One region of the Faecalibacterium sp. i25-0019-C1 genome, then DNA from elsewhere that is predicted to be linked to it. Evidence: predicted binding sites of a transcription regulator. Region 1 holds the regulator's gene; the other holds the start of a gene.

Region 1 (3,414 bases):
ATCTCGAACGGGGGTTCTGCACATACCCCGTTGTATACAATTATGATAACAAAACAACAACCAAAAAGAAAGACGCAAATTGCAGATATCTAAACAAAAAACGTACAAATATTGCTCTTGTTCCCGCGCAAGAATTGACGCCTTCGCTGAAATGAATAAACTTGGCTCGAAAAACTGTGCAACATGTATACTTCGCTATTTTGCATAGAAAACTGGGATGCATCATAGGAGGAACGTCGAATTTTGCAATAATTTTGTAAACATTCCGTTTCAGAACGTGGAAACGTTGCATACATTGTGGACGAACAACAGCTTAAAAAGCCCGGATGGGAGTCTTTGAACTGATATATCAATAGCGCAAAAAATGTGCACTCTGATATATCAATTGTTTGCGGCGGGCATCCGGCACCGGTCTTCGGGCATGGAAATCGGTGCTTTTTCGCCCTTTGGGGGGGTGAAGAAGCACCGACAGCGACATATTTTGCGCTGTTGTGTGGACTGCGCCTGTGGGCCGGGAATAAAAAAGAAAGGCTGCCGTGTCGTTGAACACAGCAGCCTTGTATACAAGTTTATTCAACCCGCGAAGCAGCTTTTTCGGCGTAGAACGCGCGCTTTGCCTTGAAATAGCACTGGGGGCACATGCTCACGTACTGCACATCGTTTTCCAGATCGATGGCCACCTGCTCGCCCTCAAAGACGAATCTGCCGTTCACTCTGCGGCAGTTGCAGATGGCCTTGCGGCCGCAGGTGCAGATAGTCTTCATCTCCTCGATGGTGTGGGCCAGCTCCAGCAGGCGGGTAGAGCCGGGAAAGCCCTTAAGCGAAAAATCTGCCCGCAGGCCGTAGCAGATCACCGGAATGTTCAGGTCCACCGTTACCATGAACAGCTGTTCTGCCTGCTGCGCAGTGAAAAACTGGCTCTCGTCGCACAGCACGCAGGCCAGCGGCGCACCGTCAGCGTTGGCCGTGCGCACGGCCTCGAACACGTCCGTCTCCGGCGGGATCAGCAGATCAGCCTTGCGGCGCACGCCCAGACGGCTCACCAGCTCACCGCCGCCCTTGGTGTCCACCTGTGGCTTGAGGATCAGCACCCGCATCCCCTGTTCTTCGTAGTTGTGGGCTACCTGCATCAGGGCGGTGCTCTTGCCGCTGTTCATCGCGCCGTAACGGAAATACAGTTTTGCCATTTGAAAAACTCTCCTTACAGAAAGAACCCTCTCAGCCAAAGCCTGACGGCTTTGCCAGCTCCCCCGATGGGGGAGCTTTTCTGCATCTTCCGGGCAGGCTGTCCTTCGCCGGAGAAGCAGAAACTTTCCCGTCCCCACTCATAAAGCTCCCCTTTCGGGGGAGCTGTCGAGCGTATGCGAGACTGAGAGGGTTCAGCGGCATCTCAGGCTTTGACTGAGAGGGTTCTCTTATTACTTACAATAGGTACGTTCAGTCCTGATTGCGCAGGCGGTAGCCAAGGCTCATCAGGCTGTCGCCCAGATGGACGTTCTCCACCACCACATCGGGATACGGCACAGAGAGGTCATAGTGGGAGAAGTTCCAGAAGCCCTCGATGCCCAGATCCACCAGACGGCCGCTGACCTGTTCCGCACCGTCGCGGGGCACACAGAGCACTGCGACCTTGGGGTGATGCTCGGCACAGAAAGACTCCAGCTCGTCGATATGGCGGATCTGGATGCCGCTGATCTCCTTGCCCACCTCGCTCTGTGCCACATCAAAGGCGGCGATCAGGCGGTAGCCGTTGGTGTCGGTGGTGATAAAGCGGCTCACTGCCTTGCCCAGACGGCCGCAGCCGATCAGGATGGTGGGCAGGCGGTCGCCGTTGCCGAACAGCAGGCCTTCCAGAATGGAGAGCAGGTTTTCCACCGAGTAGCCGATGCCCTGCCGGCCATTCACATCGCCGATGCAGTTGAAGTCCTGCCGTACCTGCGAAGCGGTGGTGCCCATCTGAGCAGCCAGCTCGCGGGAGGAAATGCTGTTGATGCCGTCCGCCTGCAGAGAGCACAGATAGCGGTAATATTTGGGAAGACGCTTGATAACGGGAAGCGAAGCCCTTGCAGGAGTGTTCATAGAATACTTTCTCCTTTCGCTCTATTGCAGTACTTGCCGCAGCTGCCTGCTTTACAGATGCGGCACAGAGAAACCCCGATCCGTTTACGGGTTCATATTGCAGATATTACAGTCAATTATTTAAAGTATACTGCACCGATGGAGAATGTCAAATCATTCTCAAAAAAATTTTATGAAATGTTACCGCTTTTTTGCTGCAGCGGGTCTGCATAGCCCGGCACAGGCTGGGGAATGCTGACAAAAAACGCAGGAGGAAAGCATATGAACGATGAAACGCAGCAGACCGATGCGCGTCGGCTGGAAAAAGAAGAGATCGAGGATCTGGGCACGGTCACGCTGGCCCGCGGGGAGCATGTGATCCACTGCCTGACCGTCATCGGCCAGATCGAAGGCCATTCGGAAGCGCCGCAAGGCCAGAAGACCACGAAGTATGAGCATGTCATCCCGCAGCTGGTGGCCGCGCAGGAGGATCCTCGCATCGAAGGCCTGCTGGTGCTGCTGAACACGGTAGGCGGTGATGTGGAAGCGGGCCTTGCGCTGGCGGAGCTGATCGCCAGCGTGTCCAAACCCAGTGCAACGCTTGTGCTGGGCGGCGGGCACTCCATCGGTATCCCGCTGGCCGTCAGCGCCCGGCGCAGCTTCATCGTGCCCACAGCCACCATGACCGTGCACCCGGTGCGGCATTCCGGCGTCATTCTGGGGGTGCCGCAGACCATGCGCAGCTTTGAGCAGATGCAGCAGCGCATCACCGGCTTCGTAGCGGCCCACAGCGGCATGACTGAAAAACGCTACACCGACCTGATGCTCCACACCGGCGAGCTGGTGATGGACATGGGCACCGTGCTGGATGGACGCCGGGCCGTGAAGGAAAAGCTCATCGACGAGCTGGGCGGGCTTTCGGATGCGCTGGCGTGGTTGTATAAAGAGATTGAACGCAAATGAAGGCCGATTTTGTACAACAATAGGTTTGCCAATTTCTTCCCTGCGTGGTACAATAATAAAATCAAATAGTGTGTCTACTACAAACGCGGGGAACAAAGAAACATGGCAACAAAAAAACGTAAAACGACAACACGGCGCGCAGCATCGCGCAAAAAACGCGCAGAACAGCGGCTTCCGGCGGGGCTTGGCACCCTGTTTGCAGGCCTTTTGCTGGTGGTGCTGGCCTTTGTGGAGGGAGATTCGGCATGGAAGGCCCTGCACGATGTGCTGTTCGGACTTTTTGGCTGCGGCAGCTTTGTGCTGGGCGCGGCAGTGTGCTGCCTTGCTGTGCAGTATACCCGGGGCGAAGACCTTCTGCCCAAGATCTTCAAGCTGGTTCTGGGGCTGGTGTTT
Region 2 (3,414 bases), 1.4 Mb from region 1:
CCAGGTGGTCAGGCCCTTCAGGTTCACGCAGCCGTACTCGGTGCACAGGTAGTGGATGTTGGCACGGGTATCGGTGACGATGCTGCCGTTTTCCAGAGTGGGACGGATGCGGCTCTCCAGCTGGCCGGTCTTCTTATTAAAGAAGGTAGAGGACAGGCAGATAAAGCTCTTGCCACCCTTGGAAAGGTATGCGCCCAGAACGAAGTCCAGCTGACCGCCGGCACCGGAGATTTGCTTGAGGCCTGCAGTCTCGGCGTTCACCTGACCGAACAGGTCGATGTCCACAGCGTTGTTGATGGAAATAAAGTTATCCAGTGCGGAGATGCTGCGGATATCGTTGGTGTAGTCCACGGGTGCAGACATGCACTCCGGGTTATCGTTCAGGTAATCGTACATTTTCTGGGTGCCGGCACCGAAGGCGTAGACCTGACGGCCCTTGTCCAGCTGCTTGCATGCACCGGTGATCTTGCCGGCCTTGGCGATATCCACAAAGGCATCCACATACATTTCGGTGTGCACGCCCAGATCCTTCAAATCGCTCTGTGCGATCAGGCTGCCGATGGCATTGGGCATACCGCCGATGCCCAGCTGCAGGCAGGCACCGTTGGGGATCTGCGGAACGATCAGGTTGGCAACCTTCAGATCCACTTCGGTAGCAGCACCGGGAGCGGCCATCTGGCCGATGGGCGGGTTCTCGCCTTCCACGATGCCGGTGACCTGAGAAATGTGGATGCAGTTCTCCATGCCGCCAAGGCAGCGGGGCATGTTCTTGTTGACCTCAACGATGATCTTCTTGGCTTTTTCGCACACAGCACCCAGATGAGATGCACTGGGGCCGAAGTTGAAGTAGCCGTGCTCGTCCATGGGGGTCACCTGGAACACCGCCACATCCAGCGGATCCGGGCTTTCGCGGTAGTAGCGGGGCAGCTCGGAATAACGGATGGGGGAGTAGAAGGAGAAGCCCTGTGCAATGGCCTTGCGCTCAATGCCGCCCATATGCCAGCTGTTCCATGTCATGTGTGCAGCGGGATCGTCGATCTGGAAGATCGCGGGCACCCACATCAGGATGCCGCCGCGGAAGTTGACACCTTCCAGCTCAGGCAGACGCTTTGCGATCTCGGCATCCACCGCCACAGGGGTGTTCACAGCCCAGCCGTAATCCACCCAGTCACCGCTTTTGACCAGTGCGGCAGCCTGAGCGGCGGTCATTTTCTTCTGAGCATACAGTTCCGTAAAATCCATTATAAACCATCCTCTCCTATAATAACATAAAGGAATTGTAAATTTATCATTTACTCTTCCTGCACGGACAAATCTTTGCAGGATGTTTACCACCTGTTGGCAATTTGAACACAGCTCTGACACAGGCGGATGATATCCTGATAACCAGCAGAAGGCAGCTGTCGGACAGGGCAGCAGATCTGCACAACTTAGTTATAACATTAACAATGTGTAGAATCAATAGTTTATCGAGAAAATTTTGACCGACTGGCAATATGGACAAAATTCGCGGAGTTTTTGGACGATTGTTTGGTGCTGAAAAACCAAAATCTTTGCAAAAGGACTTGATAAAATTTTGACGATATGGTTTACTTATAGCGTAGCAAGCAGCTGCGATGCAGCACGACATTGATTGTTTAAATTTTAACGATAAAACGTACAGCTTGCACAAAAATCTTGCACCCAAGACTGGAAAGTGCTATCATGGCAGAACCAAAACGCGCTTTTCACAGCGCTCAAGGAGGACACCAGACGATGGCAACAGCAGTTTATCCCGGTTCGTTCGATCCGGTCACAAAAGGGCATCTCGATATCATCAAGCGCGCAGCAAAGATCAACGATCATCTGATCGTGGCGGTGCTCAACAACAACGCAAAGAATCCGCTGTTCACCGTGGAGGAACGCGTGGAGCTTTTAAAGGAATGCTGCAAGGGCATCCAGAATGTTTCGGTGGAGAGCTTCGACGGCCTGACCGTGGAGTTCGCCAAGAAACGGCACGCTTCGGTGATGGTGCGGGGCCTGCGGGCGGTGACGGATTTTGAAAACGAGATCCAGCTTGCGCAGACCAATCACGCACTGATGCCCGGCATCGAGACCATGTTTCTGGCAACGAGCATCAAGTGGAGCTACCTTTCTTCCACCATTGTAAAAGAGGCAGCTTACTACGGCAGCGACATCGGTAAGTTCGTCACACCCAATGTGGAAAAGGCGGTCAACGAAAAGTATGCGCTGATCCGGCAGAAAAAAGACCCCGAGACCTAATTTGTAAAAGCGCTTACGGGCGTTTTGATAAAAATGGCTTACGAAAAGTAACACATACACAATTCAGGAGGCTATTCACATGAAAAAGATCGTTATCGCATCTGCATGCCGTACCGCTATTGGCAAGTTCGGCGGCACTCTGGCAAACGTTCCCGCAGTTGAGCTGGGCTCCATCGTCATCAAGGAAGCTCTGAACCGTGCAAACGTCGCTCCCGAGCAGGTCGATCATGTCTACATGGGCTGCGTCATTCAGGCCGGTCTGGGCCAGAACGTCGCTCGTCAGGCTGCTCTGAAGGCTGGCCTGCCCATCGAGACCCCGGCTGTCACTGTCAACGTGGTGTGCGGCTCCGGTCTGAACTGCGTCAATATGGCTGCTCAGATGATCGAGGCTGGCGATGCTGATATCGTGGTCGCAGGCGGCATGGAGAACATGGACATGGCTCCCTTCGCACTGCAGAAGGCTCGTTACGGCTACCGCATGGGCGCTCCTATGGGCAAGAGCGAGATCGTGGATACCATGGTCAACGATGCTCTGTGGGATGCCTGCGGCTTCAACAAGCACATGGGCATGACCGCTGAGAACGTCTGCACCAACGAGACCTATCAGAAGAAGTACGGCTACAGCCCCATCACCCGTGAGATGCTGGACGAGTTCTCATACAACAGCCAGCTGAAGGCTGACAAGGCCATCAAGGACGGCGCTTTCAAGGACGAGATCGTTCCCGTTGTGATCAAGGGCAAGAAGGGCGACACCGTGTTCGATACTGATGAAGGCCCCCGTCTGAGCGCTCCTGAAGTGCTGGCAAAGCTGAAGCCCGCTTTCACCAAGGACGGCATCGTGACCGCCGGCAACTCTTCCGCCATCAATGACGGCGCTGCTGCTCTGGTCATCATGAGCGAGGAGAAGGCTAAGGAGCTGGGCGTGAAGCCTCTGGCTACCTGGGTCGCAGGTGCTTTGGCTGGCGTTGAGCCGGAAGTCATGGGTCTGGGCCCCATCGCTGCTACCAAGAAGGTCATGGCTAAGACCGGCATGAGCGTTGCTGACATGGATCTGATCGAGGCCAACGAGGCATTTGCTGCTCAGTCTGTGGCTGTCAGCCAGGCTCTGAACTTTGATATGAGCAAGGTGAACGTCAACGGCGGCGCAATTGC

Evidence for each region. The regulator Rex, encoded in region 1, represses fermentation and respiration genes when NADH is low (regulators of the CRP and FNR family bind a similar motif). The targets are predictions, from matches to a motif close to ATTGTTAANNNNTTAACAAT.
Region 2: coaD (pantetheine-phosphate adenylyltransferase) is a predicted target of Rex. The motif match lies at 1,633-1,652, and genes of this name have one in related genera.

Annotation. Positions count from the first base shown of each region.
Region 1 is NZ_AP031428.1:2,459,606-2,463,019, reverse strand. Features, by position in the region: gene ACGHUK_RS12130 (thymidine kinase) at 570-1,187, opposite strand; gene ACGHUK_RS12125 (redox-sensing transcriptional repressor Rex) at 1,438-2,079, opposite strand; gene ACGHUK_RS12120 (ClpP family protease) at 2,341-3,021, shown strand; gene ACGHUK_RS12115 (DNA translocase FtsK) at 3,124-3,414, shown strand, end outside.
Region 2 is NZ_AP031428.1:1,072,224-1,075,637, forward strand. Features, by position in the region: gene ACGHUK_RS05300 (butyryl-CoA:acetate CoA-transferase) at 1-1,242, opposite strand, end outside; gene coaD (pantetheine-phosphate adenylyltransferase) at 1,756-2,262, shown strand; gene ACGHUK_RS05310 (acetyl-CoA C-acetyltransferase) at 2,342-3,414, shown strand, end outside.